2 regions of the Butyrivibrio sp. ob235 genome follow, and region 1 is predicted to be linked to the other one. Evidence: predicted binding sites of a transcription regulator. Region 1 holds the regulator's gene; the other holds the start of a gene.
The links. Region 1 encodes HrcA, which represses chaperone genes, less so after heat shock. Its sites were predicted from a motif close to TGTTAGCACTCNNNNNNNNNGAGTGCTAACA; they were not measured.
Positions count from the first base shown of each region.

Region 2: a site for HrcA is predicted at 2,185-2,215, ahead of BMW61_RS12285 (Hsp20/alpha crystallin family protein). Genes of this name have one in related genera too.

Region 1 covers NZ_FOBE01000003.1:32,952-40,430, forward strand. The annotation lists gene BMW61_RS04310 (DUF5672 family protein) at 1-17, shown strand, start outside; gene BMW61_RS04315 (glycosyltransferase family 2 protein) at 14-1,069, shown strand; gene BMW61_RS04320 (glycosyltransferase family 17 protein) at 1,059-2,012, shown strand; gene BMW61_RS04325 (pyridoxal phosphate-dependent aminotransferase) at 2,085-3,281, shown strand; gene BMW61_RS21800 (DUF6465 family protein) at 3,372-4,028, shown strand; gene hrcA (heat-inducible transcriptional repressor HrcA) at 4,231-5,262, shown strand; gene grpE (nucleotide exchange factor GrpE) at 5,282-5,962, shown strand; gene dnaK (molecular chaperone DnaK) at 6,074-7,479, shown strand, end outside.
Region 2 covers NZ_FOBE01000016.1:83,033-90,511, reverse strand. The annotation lists gene BMW61_RS12290 (EAL domain-containing protein) at 1-1,485, opposite strand, end outside; gene BMW61_RS12285 (Hsp20/alpha crystallin family protein) at 1,616-2,065, opposite strand; gene BMW61_RS12280 (alanine/glycine:cation symporter family protein) at 2,297-3,820, opposite strand; gene BMW61_RS12275 (DegV family protein) at 3,843-7,250, opposite strand; gene BMW61_RS12270 (hybrid sensor histidine kinase/response regulator) at 7,247-7,479, opposite strand, start outside.

The DNA of each region.
Region 1 (7,479 bases):
AGCACAATATAACATGAAGTTTTCGGTAATAGTGCCTGTTCACAATGCTGAAAAGTACATAAGTGAAGCGACATCTTCTATAGTAAAGGCTGCTGAGGGGATGGAGAACTGTATCGAGGTTCTTCTTATTGAAAACGGCTCCACAGACAGAAGCGGCTATATATGCGGCGAACTTGCAAACCGTTTTCCGTTTGTAAAGACGGTGCATATGGGCCCTGCGTCCGCCTACGATGCGAGGCAGGAGGGGATAAAGAGAGCTTCGGGAGATTATCTTGTTTTCATGGATGCTGATGACGCCGTGGCTCCGGGGATATTCACTGAGCTTCAGAAAGCGGCTTCTAAATATGAAAGAAAAGGTAAGAGGCCTGAGATAATACTGTATAATGCTGCAGAGATGAGCACTCCCGAGTCGAAGATGTTTCCTTTTCCCTTTAAAGAGGGCAAGATTTATTCGGGCGACGGCAAGAAGAAGTTCTATGAAATAATGTGCTCCGGTGATATGCTAAATGCCATGTGGAACAAGTGCATAGGGAAGGAGCTTGCGGGCCGCATCGAGGAGACGGTGAACAGGAAGCTCAATTACGGAGAGGACCTTCTGCAGACCGCTGAAATAATTGATAAAGCAAAAAGCATTGCATATCTCGACAGGATACTGTATTTTTACAGAATAAACGAAGAGGGGCTTACGGGCGGTTATCATGAAAACTTTATGGAGAACCAGGAGAAGGCCTTCGAGGTTCTGGACGATTATGCGAAAAAGTGGGCAAAGGGTGGTTTTACTGAGGTTATAAACGAGCGCAAGACCCTGACCTGCACGATAGGCATGAAAAAGCTTATCTATTCGGACCTTCCTTTTTCCGAGATCAAGCGGAAGATGAAGGAGATGATGGGTTCCGATTTTTATAAAGAGTATGGGAAGGGCAAGCTTCCGTCCTGGGCATCCGAGGAGGATGCGTATGTTTACAGGTATCAGGTGGCGGGTATGCCGGTTTTGCGGCTGATGCTTCTTAGCAGGAAGACGCGCCTGAAATCCCGGATTAAAGCGAGGATCAGAAAAAATGGTATATGATTGCATTCCATTTTTTAATGAAGTGGACATCCTGAGGCTGAGGTTAGGAATCCTTAGTCCCTATGTGGATAAGTTCATTATAGAAGAGTCAACAATGACCTTCTCGGGTGAAGAGAAGGAGCTTTGCTTTGAAAAGAACAGGGATCTTTTCAAGGATTATCTGGACTGCATAGAGTATGTGGTGGTCACCGATTCGCCGGTGGATGCGTTGACCCACGAGAGGGATTATTTTCAGAAAAACCGTCTGATAGAGGGTCTGAAGAAAGTCGGCGCGACAAGCGACGACATAATTCTTTTCGGCGATGTGGATGAGATTCCAAATCCAAAGGTTCTTACGAAAATCATAGAGAATTTTGATAAGACGAAGGTCTACCACCTGGCGCAGAGGAATTTTTATGTGTTCCTCAATATGGAAGAAAAGTCAGGAAAGCTGCTCTCGATTACCGGAGAGTTCCCGGAGGTTGCGGAGAGCGACAGGAAGTGGCTTGGAACAAAGATTACTTCCATAGATAATATTCCGCGCGAGGGAATCGTAAGGCTACGCGATCTGGTGTCACCCTGCGATAAAAGGTCTGTCAGAGTCGCTGACGGCGGCTGGCATTTCGGCTACATGGGCGGAAGGCACGAGACCAACCCCGTAGAGAGAATCGGCGTCAAGGTAAAAGCGGCTGCGCACCAGGAGTACAACGACCGCGAGATCCTGGCGGAGACTATGGATAATCTGGTTCTTGGCAGAGACATCTTCGGAAGGGATGCGAGATTTGAGCGTACGGAGGTCGACGGAAGTTATCCGGAGTACCTTCTTAAGCATATAGGAGAGTATGATTATCTGGTAATGCCACCCATTACAGCTTTTTCAAGGCTGTATCATAAGCTGGATATTACGGTGGGAAGGTTCATCAGGAAGGCGTACCATAAAATTAGAAGGATGCTTATAAAGTAACAAGTAGTTATGCCTTCTCCATTTATGGAGAAGGTGTCAGCGAAGCTGACGGATGAGGAGTATGAAAAAAGTATGAGCACAACATTATCTACCAGAATGGCGGCGGTAAAAATGTCCCCGACCACGGCTCTCTTCGGAAAGGTGGAGGAGCTTAGGCGGAAGGGAGAGGACATAGTTTCTCTCAATGTGGGCGAGCCCGATTTCCCCACGCCGGACAATATCAAAGAAGCGGGAATACGGGCAATCAATGAGAATTTCACCAAATACACCACCGGAAACGGTATCGCACCGCTTCGGGAGGCGATAATCGAGAAGATGAAAAAGGACAACGGCGTCACCTATGAGATGAATGAGGTGGCGGTGACCGTCGGTGCGAAGCAGGCGCTGTTTGGTGCGCTGTGCGCTGTTGCGGGCGAGGGTGATGAAGTCATAATCCCCATTCCGTGCTATGTCAGCTATCCCGATATGGTAGCTCTTGCGGGCGCAAAGCCCGTTCTTGTGAAGAGGAAGGACGATTTTTCTCTTGATCTTGAAGCCATTGAGAGTGCGATAAATGAGCACACCAAGGCTGTTATAATATGTACCCCGGACAATCCCACCGGCAAGGTTTACGGCGAGGATGAGCTGAAGGGGCTCTCTGACCTTGCAATCAGCAGGGATATCTTTGTTATTTCCGATGAAATTTATGAAAAAATAATATACGGTGAGAATCGCCACAAAAGCATTTCTGCGTTTGAAGGGATGAAGGACAGAACCATCGTGGTTAACGGTTTTTCCAAGACCTATTCCATGACTGGCTGGAGACTTGGGTACGTCTGCGGCAGAGCCGATGTTATTGGCGCTGCGGTGAAGGTGCAGAGCCAGACAACTACCACACCTCCGAGCATCTCACAGTATGCGGCGGTTGAGGCGCTTTGTGGGCCCCAGGATTCTGTCGAGCTCATGAGATCAGAGTTTGAGAAGCGCAGAGATTTTGTCCAGGAAAAACTGCGAGGGATACCCGGTGTCATCTGCCATGAGATCCAGGGAGCCTTCTATGCGTTCTTCGATATCCGTGCTTTTCTCGGAAAAGAATATGAGGGTTACGGAATTATAGATGACGATACACGTTTATGCGAATATTTATTGGAAAAATATGGTGTTGCAATGATGCCCGGAAGTGCTTATTTTGCCCCAGGATTCGTGAGAATTTCGTTTGCGTCCTCCATGGAAGTGCTTAAAAAGGCGCTTTCAAGAATAGAATCTGGTCTAAAAGCGCATAAATGTTGACTTTTTTTAGAATATGTACTAAACTCAAAAACGTAATGATAAATTTGCAAAAACGCATAACACGCGTTCCTTACGGAAAGAGAGGGAGATATGGCTGAAGACAAGTTGAGAGAAGCAGCTTTAAAGCCGATTGCGACTATCAAGAAACCGGTAATTGCTGCAGAAAAGAAGGATGAAGTAAAGCCTGCTGAGGCAGAGGCACCTAAGGCTGAGGAGAAGAAGGCTACAGCAGCTAAGAAGCCTGCAGCAAAGAAGGCAGCAGCAAAGAAGCCCGCAGCAAAGAAGGCTACAGCAACTAAGGCAGCAGCTAAGAAGACTGAGACCAAGGCAGCTGATAAGAAGGAAGAGAAGAAGCCTGCAGCAAAGAAGGCAGCACCTGCTAAAAAGGCTACAGCAACCAAGGCAGCAGCCAAGAAGACTGAGACTAAGGCAGCAGCTAAGCCCGCAGCTAAGAAGCCTGCAGCAAAGAAAGCTACAGCAGCAAAGAAAGCTACAGCAGCTAAGAAGCCCGCAGCAAAGAAGACAACAGCTGCAAAGGCTCCTGCAACAAAGACAAATATCGTTCTTCAGTATGCTGATAAGAGCGTTACATATGACACCTTTATCGAGAATGCCAAGAATGTATGGCAGTATGATATGGGAAGAAAAGTTTCCGAGATCAAGACTCTTGAGCTTTATGTAAAGCCCGAAGAGGAAAGAGTATACTTCGTTGTTAACGGCGAGGTTCATGCTGATTTTGGGATGTGATAAACAAGGATGGAAGGTCCCGGCCTGGCAAGCTTGCTTGCTGCAGGCCGGGACTTTATCACATATATGTAGATTATTCGTCCCCAGGGAGAAATCCTTGGGGTTTTTTATTGACATTAATAATTTATAGTGGTAATTTATTCTCAGAAGATGTTAGCACTCAATGACGTTGAGTGCTAACACATCAAAAAGGAGGTTTGTGATGCAACTGGATGACAGAAAAAAGAAAATACTGCATGCAATTGTTCGCAATTACCTCGAGACAGGCGAGCCGGTGGGCAGTAGGACGATTTCCAAGTACACGGATCTTAATCTCAGTTCGGCTACCATCAGAAACGAGATGGCGGATCTTGAGGAGATGGGACTTATATTGCAGCCTCATACTTCCGCGGGACGTATTCCGTCAGATCAGGGCTACAGAGTTTATGTAGATGAGATGCTCGCTGAGAAGGAACAGGAAGTTGAGAACATGAAGGAGATGCTTCTTGATAAAGAAGAGAAGCTTGAGAAGCTCCTTAAGCAGGTTGCCAAGACCCTGGCGGTTGATACCAACTACGCTTCAATGATCTCAGCACCCATGATCAGAAGGAATAAGCTGAAATTCGTACAGCTTTCCAGAGTGGATGAGGAACACATTCTTACCACTATAGTAATAGAAGGAAACGTAATTAAGAACCGAATGGTTGAGGTGGAGCAGGAGCTTTCCGAAGCGGATATGCTTAAGCTCAATATCCTGCTTAATACCAGACTTGCAGGACTTTCCGTAGAGGACATTAACCTCGGACTTATAACTGCGATGAAGCAGGAGGCGGGTATCCACAGCGAGATAATCGACAAGATACTCGATACAGCCGGAGATGCCATTACGGAGGATGAGGACCTTCAGATTTACACCAGCGGTGCGAACAACATTTTCAGATATCCCGAGCTTGCTGATAAGGAGAGAGCAAGTGACCTCATAACCACTTTTGAGGATAAGAGCGATCTTACAAGTATCGTTGAGAATGCGCTTCAGTCCTCCTCAGAGGAGACAGGTATACAGGTTTACATCGGTAATGAGTCTCCGGTTCAGTCCATGAAGGATTGCAGCGTTGTAACAGCGACCTACGATCTCGGAGAGGGCATGAGAGGAACGGTAGGAGTTATCGGACCTAAGCGAATGGATTACGACAAAGTTGTCGGAGCACTTAAGAATATGATGAGAGCTCTGGATGATTTATATAAAAAAGAATAGAACCATAAGGAGTATTTAAGTGAGTAAGGAAGTTAAGAAGGATACAAATACAGTGTCCGGTAAGAAAACTGCAAAGGAACTTCAGCAGGAAGTTGCCGAGAAGGCTAAAAAGGTAGCTGATGCAGCAAACAAGGTTGCCGAGGCCGCAGAGGAAGAGGCTGCCGAAGCTGTAGCAGAGGCTGCTGAGAGCGTAGAAGGTGCCGAGAACACTGAAAACGCCGAGGGTGAGAAGAAAGGTCTTTTCGGTAAAAAGGAAAAGAAGAACCCTTACAAAGAAAAATTTGAAGAGATGCAGGATAAGTACATGCGCCAGCTTGCTGAGTTTGAGAACTTCAGAACAAGAACCGACAGAGAAAAGGCGCAGATGTTCAACCAGGGAGCATCCAGTGTACTTGAGAAAATTCTCCCTGTTGTAGATAACTTCGAAAGAGGACTTGCTGCTGTCCCTGAAGAAGAGAAGAATTCCGCTTTTGCAGACGGAATGAATATGATATACAAGCAGCTTATGAAGCAGATTGAGGATCTTGGTGTAACTCCCATCGAAGCCGTTGGAAAGGAATTTGATCCTAATTTCCACAACGCTGTAATGCAGGTTGAGAGCGAAGATGTCGAGGAAGGATTCGTGGCACAGGAGCTTCAGAAGGGTTATATGTATCACGACACAGTGCTCAGACACAGCATGGTTGCCGTTGCGAAGTAATATATAGAACAATTTTACAAGAAATGCCACCTCAAATAAGCCTTCTCCCTTGGGAGAAGGTGGCACGAAGTGCCGGATGAGGGGTCTTGAAATTAAACGGAGGAAAATAAAATGAGTAAGATCATAGGTATCGATTTAGGAACAACCAACAGCTGCGTAGCTGTTATGGAAGGTGGTCAGCCCACCGTTATCGCTAACGCTGAGGGTGCAAGAACAACACCTTCAATTGTAGCTTTCACAAAGAATGGCGAGCGTCTCGTAGGTGAGCCCGCTAAGCGTCAGGCAGTAACAAACGCTGAGAACACAATCTCATCAATCAAGAGAGATATGGGTACAGACAACGGCCGCACAATCGACGGCAAGAAGTATTCACCTCAGCAGATTTCAGCTATGATTCTCCAGAAGCTGAAGGCAGACGCAGAACAGTATCTCGGCGAAAAAGTAACAGAGGCAGTAATCACAGTTCCCGCATACTTCAATGACGCACAGCGTCAGGCTACAAAGGATGCAGGTAAGATTGCAGGTCTTGAAGTAAAGCGTATTATCAACGAGCCTACAGCAGCAGCTCTTGCTTACGGTCTTGATAACGAAAAAGAGCAGAAGATCATGGTATACGACCTTGGTGGTGGTACCTTCGACGTATCAATCATCGATATAGGTGACGGTGTTATCGAAGTTCTTTCAACAAACGGTGACACACACCTCGGTGGTGACGACTTTGACCAGAAGATCATCGACTGGATGGTATCTGAGTTCAAGGCTAAGGAAGGCGTAGACCTTTCAAGCGATAAGATGGCTATGCAGAGACTTAAGGAAGCAGCTGAGAAGGCTAAGAAGGAACTTTCTTCTTCCACAACAACCAACATCAACCTTCCTTTCATCACAGCTACAGCAGAAGGCCCCAAGCACTTTGATATGGATCTCACAAGAGCTAAGTTCGAGGAGCTTATCCACGACCTCGTAGAGAGAAGTGCTATTCCGGTACAGAACGCTATGAAGGATGCAGGCCTTAACTATTCAGACCTTGGAAAAGTTCTCCTTGTAGGTGGTTCAACACGTGTTCCCTGCGTAGTTGAGAAGGTTAAGCAGCTCACAGGACATGAGCCGTCAAAGAACCTTAATCCCGATGAGTGCGTAGCAGTAGGTGCAGGTATCCAGGGTGGTAAACTTGCAGGCGATACAGGTGCAGGCGATATCCTTCTTCTTGATGTAACACCTCTTTCACTTTCAATCGAGACAATGGGTGGTGTTGCTACAAGACTTATCGAGCGTAACACAACTATTCCTACAAAGAAGAGCCAGGTATTCTCAACTGCAGCTGATAACCAGACAGCCGTTGATATCAACGTTCTTCAGGGTGAGAGACAGTTCGCTAAGGACAACAAGTCACTCGGACAGTTCCGTCTTGATGGAATCCCTCCGGCAATGAGAGGTGTTCCGCAGATCGAGGTTACATTTGATATCGATGCAAACGGTATCGTTAACGTATCCGCTAAGGATCTTGGAACAGGTAAAGA
Region 2 (7,479 bases), on a different contig from region 1:
ATCGCCGCCGTATCTGGAGATCATCCAACTTCTCTCCTCAGCAATCTTCTCAAGAGAAAGCGACAGGTACTTAAGTATCTCATCGGCGAGCTGGTGTCCGTAAGTTTCATTGACATCCTTAAAATTATCAATGTCTATCATAAGAATTGAATAGACATGCTTAATTGTCAGATGTTCTCTAAGGTAGTCAACCGCACTTCTTCTGTTAAGAATATCAAGAAAATCATCATGCTCAGCCTGATACTTGATCTTCTCCTGTGTTTTTTCAAGTTCCTCCTTAGACTCTCTGAGTTCAAGATTGGTGGCTCTGCCGACAAGAACAGTAACATATGCCGACATGAGAAGGAATGCCATAGACAGGAAAATCATTCCAACAGCCGGGAATATCTTTCCATACATATCGAAGAAGGTCAGAGGTCTGTTGAATACTTCAGCATCCTTGGGAAGAAGCTTTTCATCTATACCGAATTTCTTCATGAGCTGATAGTCGAACTCTGAGGTATAGGGTGTTTCAATTGAAAGGAACTGCTCATCACCATGTCTGTTAGCAAGAAGGTCAGCCATCAATGCTCCCGCATAACTTGCCTGGGCAGTAAAATCCATGCCGACACTACCAAGAACACCATCACTCATGCCGCTTGAATAATTGCGCATAATCGGAACCTTGGTAGTTGCAGTTATAATATTGGTCATCTCATTTGTGGAATGAACCACTCCGGATGAATCCTTAAAGCAGGTCATATAAATGAGCACAGCATCACTGGGAATTGACTTTAATTCTTCATGCAATTTCTCAAAAGGAAGTTTAGCTATATTTATCTCATTAAAGGTATAGTCGGGATGCTTACTTTTCTCATGGTTATAAAGAACCATGTCAGCAAGGCCGGCAGGTGAATTATCATGTATGCCATAGTATACTTTTCTATCAGGCATCATCTTCATTGAAAGCTCTATTGTATTTGTAAGGTAATCATTTTCATAAAAGCCATACATTTCATAGCGCTCAACAGCCATCTGTGCCAGTGTCATGTTGTTGACACCAAAGAACACAACCGGAATATCCGTAAAGAGTTCTTCCTTATATTTCATGGCAAATTTAACAGCCTCATCGTCTGCCAGAATAACGCCATCATAATCATTTTTTAAATTAACTCTTTGAATAAAGTAATTGTGAAAAGTCTCGACATCCTCATTGGATGCATGCTTCTTGGCATCCATGAACATAACATCAAATTCTATACCGTTAGGATCGAGGCTCTGTCTAAGTCCCTCTATCTGCGGCTCAAATGTGTAATACTGGGAAGTATAAGAAGACAGCAAAAGAACTCGATGCTGGACCTCTCCTTTGTAAACAGGACCATCCATCGAGGTATTATCATCAGTCGTCACAAACTGCCGAAGGAACATGACGGCAACCAGCAGACAAATGACGCTAAGCACTATAAATACCGTACGTATTTTTTGCAGTACCGACTGTTTCGTCATAAAAACACCGACCCTTAGTGATATAGATAATTCTACCACTTTAAGGGCCGGTGCATTATTAACTAAGGCTTATGTATGTTTAAATATTGTTAAAGAATACATAAACAATTTATAAATCAATAACAATCTCTTATCCTTCGATCATTATTGTCTTCTTCTCAGGAACCTTCGCCTGTTCTTTCTTAGGTACATTGAGACTAAGTACGCCATGTCTGAAGGTTGCCTTGATATCTTCCTCAGTAATGTTATCTCCTACATAGAAGCTTCTCTGCATTGAGCCCTGATAGCGCTCCTGTCTGATGATCTTACCCTTATGGTTCTTCTCATCCTTATCAAGTCCCTTGGTGGCACTTATGGTAAGGTAACCATTGTCGAGTTCAAGGCTGATATCTTCCTTCTTAAAGCCGGGCAGATCAATATCTACTTCATAATGATCCTCATTGTCATGGACATCTGTCTTCATAAGCCTGTCGGCATGCCTGCCATAGAGCTTCCTCTCGGTGTTGTCAAACTCATTAAACATCGGGAAATCGAACCAGTTATCAAACAAATTCTCCTCAAAAATACTAGGCATCAACATAATAATTACCTCCTTATATATGAATGAAATTATAAACTTTGAGCAGCGGAACCGGAGTCATTACAATTATTATTGCTCCCTTTATTTCTGTTCCCTTGTTCTATAACTGTTATAACACTTGTTAGCACTCTTGTCAAGTGAGTGCTAATTATTTTTTTTAAATAATCCACATGCCTGAAAACATGCGGATTACAGCGACTCGTCACTTTGAAATGTTGAATTTCATCATCACTAATATGCCCCCTTATTTATCGCACGAATTGCTTCCGACTGAATATCACGATTATATGATAGCATAGGTGCAACATCTTTTCCCCTTACTCTCCTGTCCGCATAATTGCGTGTAAGCTTTACGACAAGCGGTGATAAAACAAGAACGCCTATAAGATTAGGTATCATCATAAGTCCATTGAAGGTATCGGAAATATCCCAGACAAGAGATGATTCCATTACAGCTCCAAAGACCATAAGAATAATAAATATAAATCGGTATATTTTCGCCCACGTAACACCGATCAGATATTCCACAACTTTCGCTCCGTAATATGACCATCCCATAACAGTTGTAAATGCAAATAACGTTATTATAATAACCACAAATATTTCTCCGGGGCGACCAAGTACCTGGTTAAAAGCATGTGCAACCAAAGTTGCATCATCAGTACCTACTACAGTCAGACCTGTATTAAGATCAATCGCGCCTGAACTCAGTACTACAATTGCAGTAATTGTACAGATAATAATGGTATCCAGAAATACTTCTGCCATTCCCCACATCCCCTGCTTCACAGGTTCCCTGGCACAGGTATTAACATGAGCCATTACTGAAGAGCCGAGTCCTGCTTCGTTTGAGAAGACACCTCTCTTACATCCGCTTTTTATTGTATTCATCGCTACCTGGACCGCTGTCCCAACCGCTCCGCCTTTCAAGGCATCAGGACCAAGTGCAAAGTGAAATATCGATCTGAATACAGCCGGAATAGCCTCGATATTGCATAAGATAATGATTAGGCACCCGGCAATATAAGCTATTGACATTACAGGTACCAGTGTCTCGGAGACATACGCCAGTCGTCTGAATCCTCCCATTATAATCACAGCTCCGACAAGCATAAGTACAACGCCAATCCACCAGTCCAATATAGGGGCACCCCAGAAGGTTCCCATATCAACATCGGCAAGAAATGCGGCCTCCATATTTAGTGTTATCTTATTTATCTGACTGAGATTCCCTATTCCAAAGGATGCAAGTACTGTAAAAATACAGAAGGCAACAGCCAGTATTTTTCCAATCTGCTTACATTTTTTTATACTTCCAAGTCCGTCTTCAAGGTAATACATAGGGCCTCCGGACCATGCACCTTCAGAATTTCTTCTCCTGTAATATAGTCCCAGTACGTTTTCCGAGTACTTGGTCATCATCCCAAGAAATGCCGCTATCCACATCCAAAATACAGCTCCCGGTCCTCCTACGCAGATAGCCGTGGATACTCCCGCAATATTTCCTGTACCTATTGTTGAGCAAAGTGCCATACAAAATGCACGAAACTGTGACAAAGCACCTGCATCATTGATAATGCGGGCTTCACCCTTTATCGCTCCAAATGTCTTTCCCCACCAGTGACGTAAATGCGCAACCTGAAAAACACCGGTAATAAACGTGCAAATCAGACCGGTACCAAGCAAAAGTACCAGTCCGAAAGTTCCCCATGCAAAGGAATTAACCGCATCATTAATCCGAGTGATAGTTTCCATAATAATTTACAGATCCTTTCAATTACTGAGGATTAATCAGATTTGTGATTCCATCATAGTCATACTTCGAAGCAAATTTTTTTATCTCAGCAATTTTATCTTTATCCTCATTAGGCACGTCATAATCAGAAAGTTCCAAAAGCGCCTCTTCTATGGCGTCGCTGTCCATATTATCTGCAGCTTCCGCAACGGCCTCATAAACACTCTCCATAAGGAAAGCATCCGCCATCGGCTTTGTCTCGCCGGCATCACTGCTGCTTTCCTTGCTTTCATAAAGCGGTGAAAGTATATTGGTATATTCCAGATACTTTTCCATAAAATCTTCATAGTTATCACGTATAAATTCTATGTTTCCTTCTTTCCCTGCCATCTCAAGGGCTTCCGCCTTCTTTGACAGTTCCATGGCCCCAACCAGCTTAGAAGAACTCTTTAATGCATGTATTTTAATCGTGAAGTTTTGCCAGTCCTCACCTTCAAATGCATTCTTTAATTCTTCTGATCTTTCATCTATGGAATCATAGAATATTTTCAGTACCATTTTAAAGGAATCCTCGGAACCGCTGTTTTGTATAGCAATTTCTCCATCTATCCCTTCAAGACTCTCATACCAGGCGGGCTCATCACTCTCAGCTGCCCCCGCCCCTTTCGCGGTGCTTTCGGCACCTGTGTTAGTGGCTGCCTGCTCTTCAATATCATTCATAATGCCCTCATCCATATCTACCGGAAGTATGGATGAAACATTATAAGATTTATTACCCTTAATAAAATACAGAATACCAAAAGAGCCGGGGCCGCAGTTTGAAGAAATTGCAGCAGAAGCCTGTTGGAATACCACATTTTCGAAATAAGCAAAGCGACTGATTTCCTTCTTGATTCTAAGAAGTGTATCTTCATCAAGGTCAACATAGGTAATAAATACAACGTCGGAATCCGGAATCTGATCAACCGGGAAGGCTCTTCTGATATAGCTTTTGTATGCAGTCCATCTGTTTCCTATCATAAGTCCGCCTATTCCCGTCAGATCATCCTTGATTTTAAGGCAGGGTCTGATGCTCATAGATTCTGCCACTCTGTTCATACCGGCACTTATACGGCCGTTACGCATCATGAAATCAGTGCTGTCAACAATAAAGCTACACTTAAGCCTTTTCTTTACATACTCAAGTTCGGCTACAATCTCTTCTACCGGTGTATCCCTTTGTGCGAGCTTAATTGCTATAAGTACAAGTATTCCAAGTGTACTGGAAAGTGATTCTGAATTGATTACCGTCACATTATCAAAAGCTTTTGAAGCCTCCATAGCTCTGTAATAATCATCGCTCATGCTGGTAGTAAGCGCGATATATATCATATGATGTGCTGAACGCAACTGGTCCGCAAAGAATTCCGTGTATTCCAGGGTTTCAGGAGGTGATGAAAGTGCTTTTTTACCACTTTTAATATATTTTACAAGCTCATCAGCACCGATCTGTATACCATCCTTGAAAATACCGTCCTCTGTCTTAATAACAAACGGAAGTATCGGAAGTCTGGAATCACGCATCACCACATCTGGCAAATCACACATACTGCTGGTTCCGATAATAACCGGTGCTTTTCTGCTATACCCCGCAGTAGCATTTGTGCTTCCCTCCATACGCTGAGCACGATTTTTGATATTCAGTTTTTCAGTCGGAATATGATGAATGAGCGTCTCTTCAAGAGCATCACCGGATACGGGCTTTATAAGATACCCATCAAATCCCGAATGATTGTAGAGCTCCTTGTTTTCGCTTCCGGCATTTGCAGTTAAAACAACAACGGAGGTCATCTGATTAAGACCACCAACCTGCGAACGAATTCCTTTCAGGCATTCTATACCATCCATTTCAGGCATCAGATGATCCATAAGAATAACATCGTAGTGTGTCTTTAATGTCGCTTCAAGCGCATCCTTACCGCTGATTGCAGTATCTACGCGCATTTTTGTACCAAGAAGAAGCTTTTTCTCAACTTCGAGGTTCATAATATTGTCATCTACTATAAGTACACAAGCATCCGGAGCGGTAAAGCGGCTTTCGTAAGCATGCTTTTTAACCTTACCGAAATTCTGAATACTCAGTTCTCCAATAGCTGAGGAATCGGATACTCCCTGCTTGAGCATTACATTAAAGGTAGTGCCTTCACCATAAACACTGTTAACTGATATGGTTCCGTTCATGAGCTCCACAAGCTGTTTTACGATACTAAGACCCAATCCCGTACCTTCTATATGTCTGTTTTTCTCTTCATCAACTCGCTTGAAAGCATCAAAAAGATAGGGTATGGCATCTTTTTTTATACCCATTCCCGTATCAGTTACAGAGATGCGAAGCATTACAAAATCATCACCGGCTACTTCGCTCTCTATATGCAGTCCAACAGATCCTTCCTTTGTATATTTGACTGCATTATTTAACAGATTGATAAGAATCTGCTTTATGCGCACTTCATCACCGTAAAGGACACTCGGCACACCGGGGTCTACACTGACATCCATTTTTAAGCCTTTTTCCTGAGCGCGAAGCCAGACCATATTTACAATCTCTGACATCATATCGCCCACCCTGTAATCTACCTGGACGATATCCATACTGCCGGCTTCCATCTTGGAAAAGTCCAAAATATCATTTATAAGTGCAAGCAGCATCTTTCCCGCACCCTGAATACCTGTTGCATCCTTTACTACTTCATCGGATATATTTTCTTCTCTGAGAATCAGCTCATTTAAGCCAAGAATGGAATTTATAGGAGTCCTGATCTCATGGCTCATACTTGAAAAGAAACGATTCTGTGAACGGTTTAATTCCTCTGCTCTCTCTGCTTCCTTTCGTGCCCTCTCATTTTCCTGGTTAAACATTCTGTTCTGGAATAAGACCATGACAAAGCAGACAAGGCTGACCAGCATCAGTGAAAGGAATGAATCCATATAGAACATTGCCCGGCTATGCTGCGGAACCAGTTCCGGATGGAAATACTCCACAAGATAACATAAAAGTGAAAGAATAAACAAAAGTGTCAGCATTATAACTCGCCATATACCGGATATTACAAGTCCCACGTACATGAAAGCAAAAATAATCCAAAGGACACCCCCGCCTTCTACACCGCCGCCAAAGAAAAATATTCCGGGCAGAATGGCAAATACCACCCCGATAATTATAAGTCTGATTGCAATCTGAATTTTGTTCCTATAAAGGCATGAAAAGGTTACAGCCGGAACTAATATGATAGTGGCTGTCAGAATAATTATCTCGTATATGTTTTCACCGATAATAATATCCGCGATAAGTGCCATAGCTACAGCAATATCGGAAATTATCGTAAGAAGCACAAAGATTCTCTCTGAAAAATTGCGCTCAGTATCACTTATCATTGAAAACAGTTTCTTTATCTTCTTAAAAAATGTCATTGCTTAGCACCTCCCTCGGTAGATCCCGTCCGGGAAAGGACACGTGACATTACGCGTTCAAACTCAATAAGATTGATGGGTTTTCCTACAAAACCATCGAAGCCCTCATTAGCGAACATTTCTCTTGCTCCGGAAACCACATTGGCTGTAAGTGCTATTACAGTAATTGTTCTGCCCTTTTCTTCCGCAGCAAATTTAATTCGATGCATAGCCTCAACGCCATCCATTT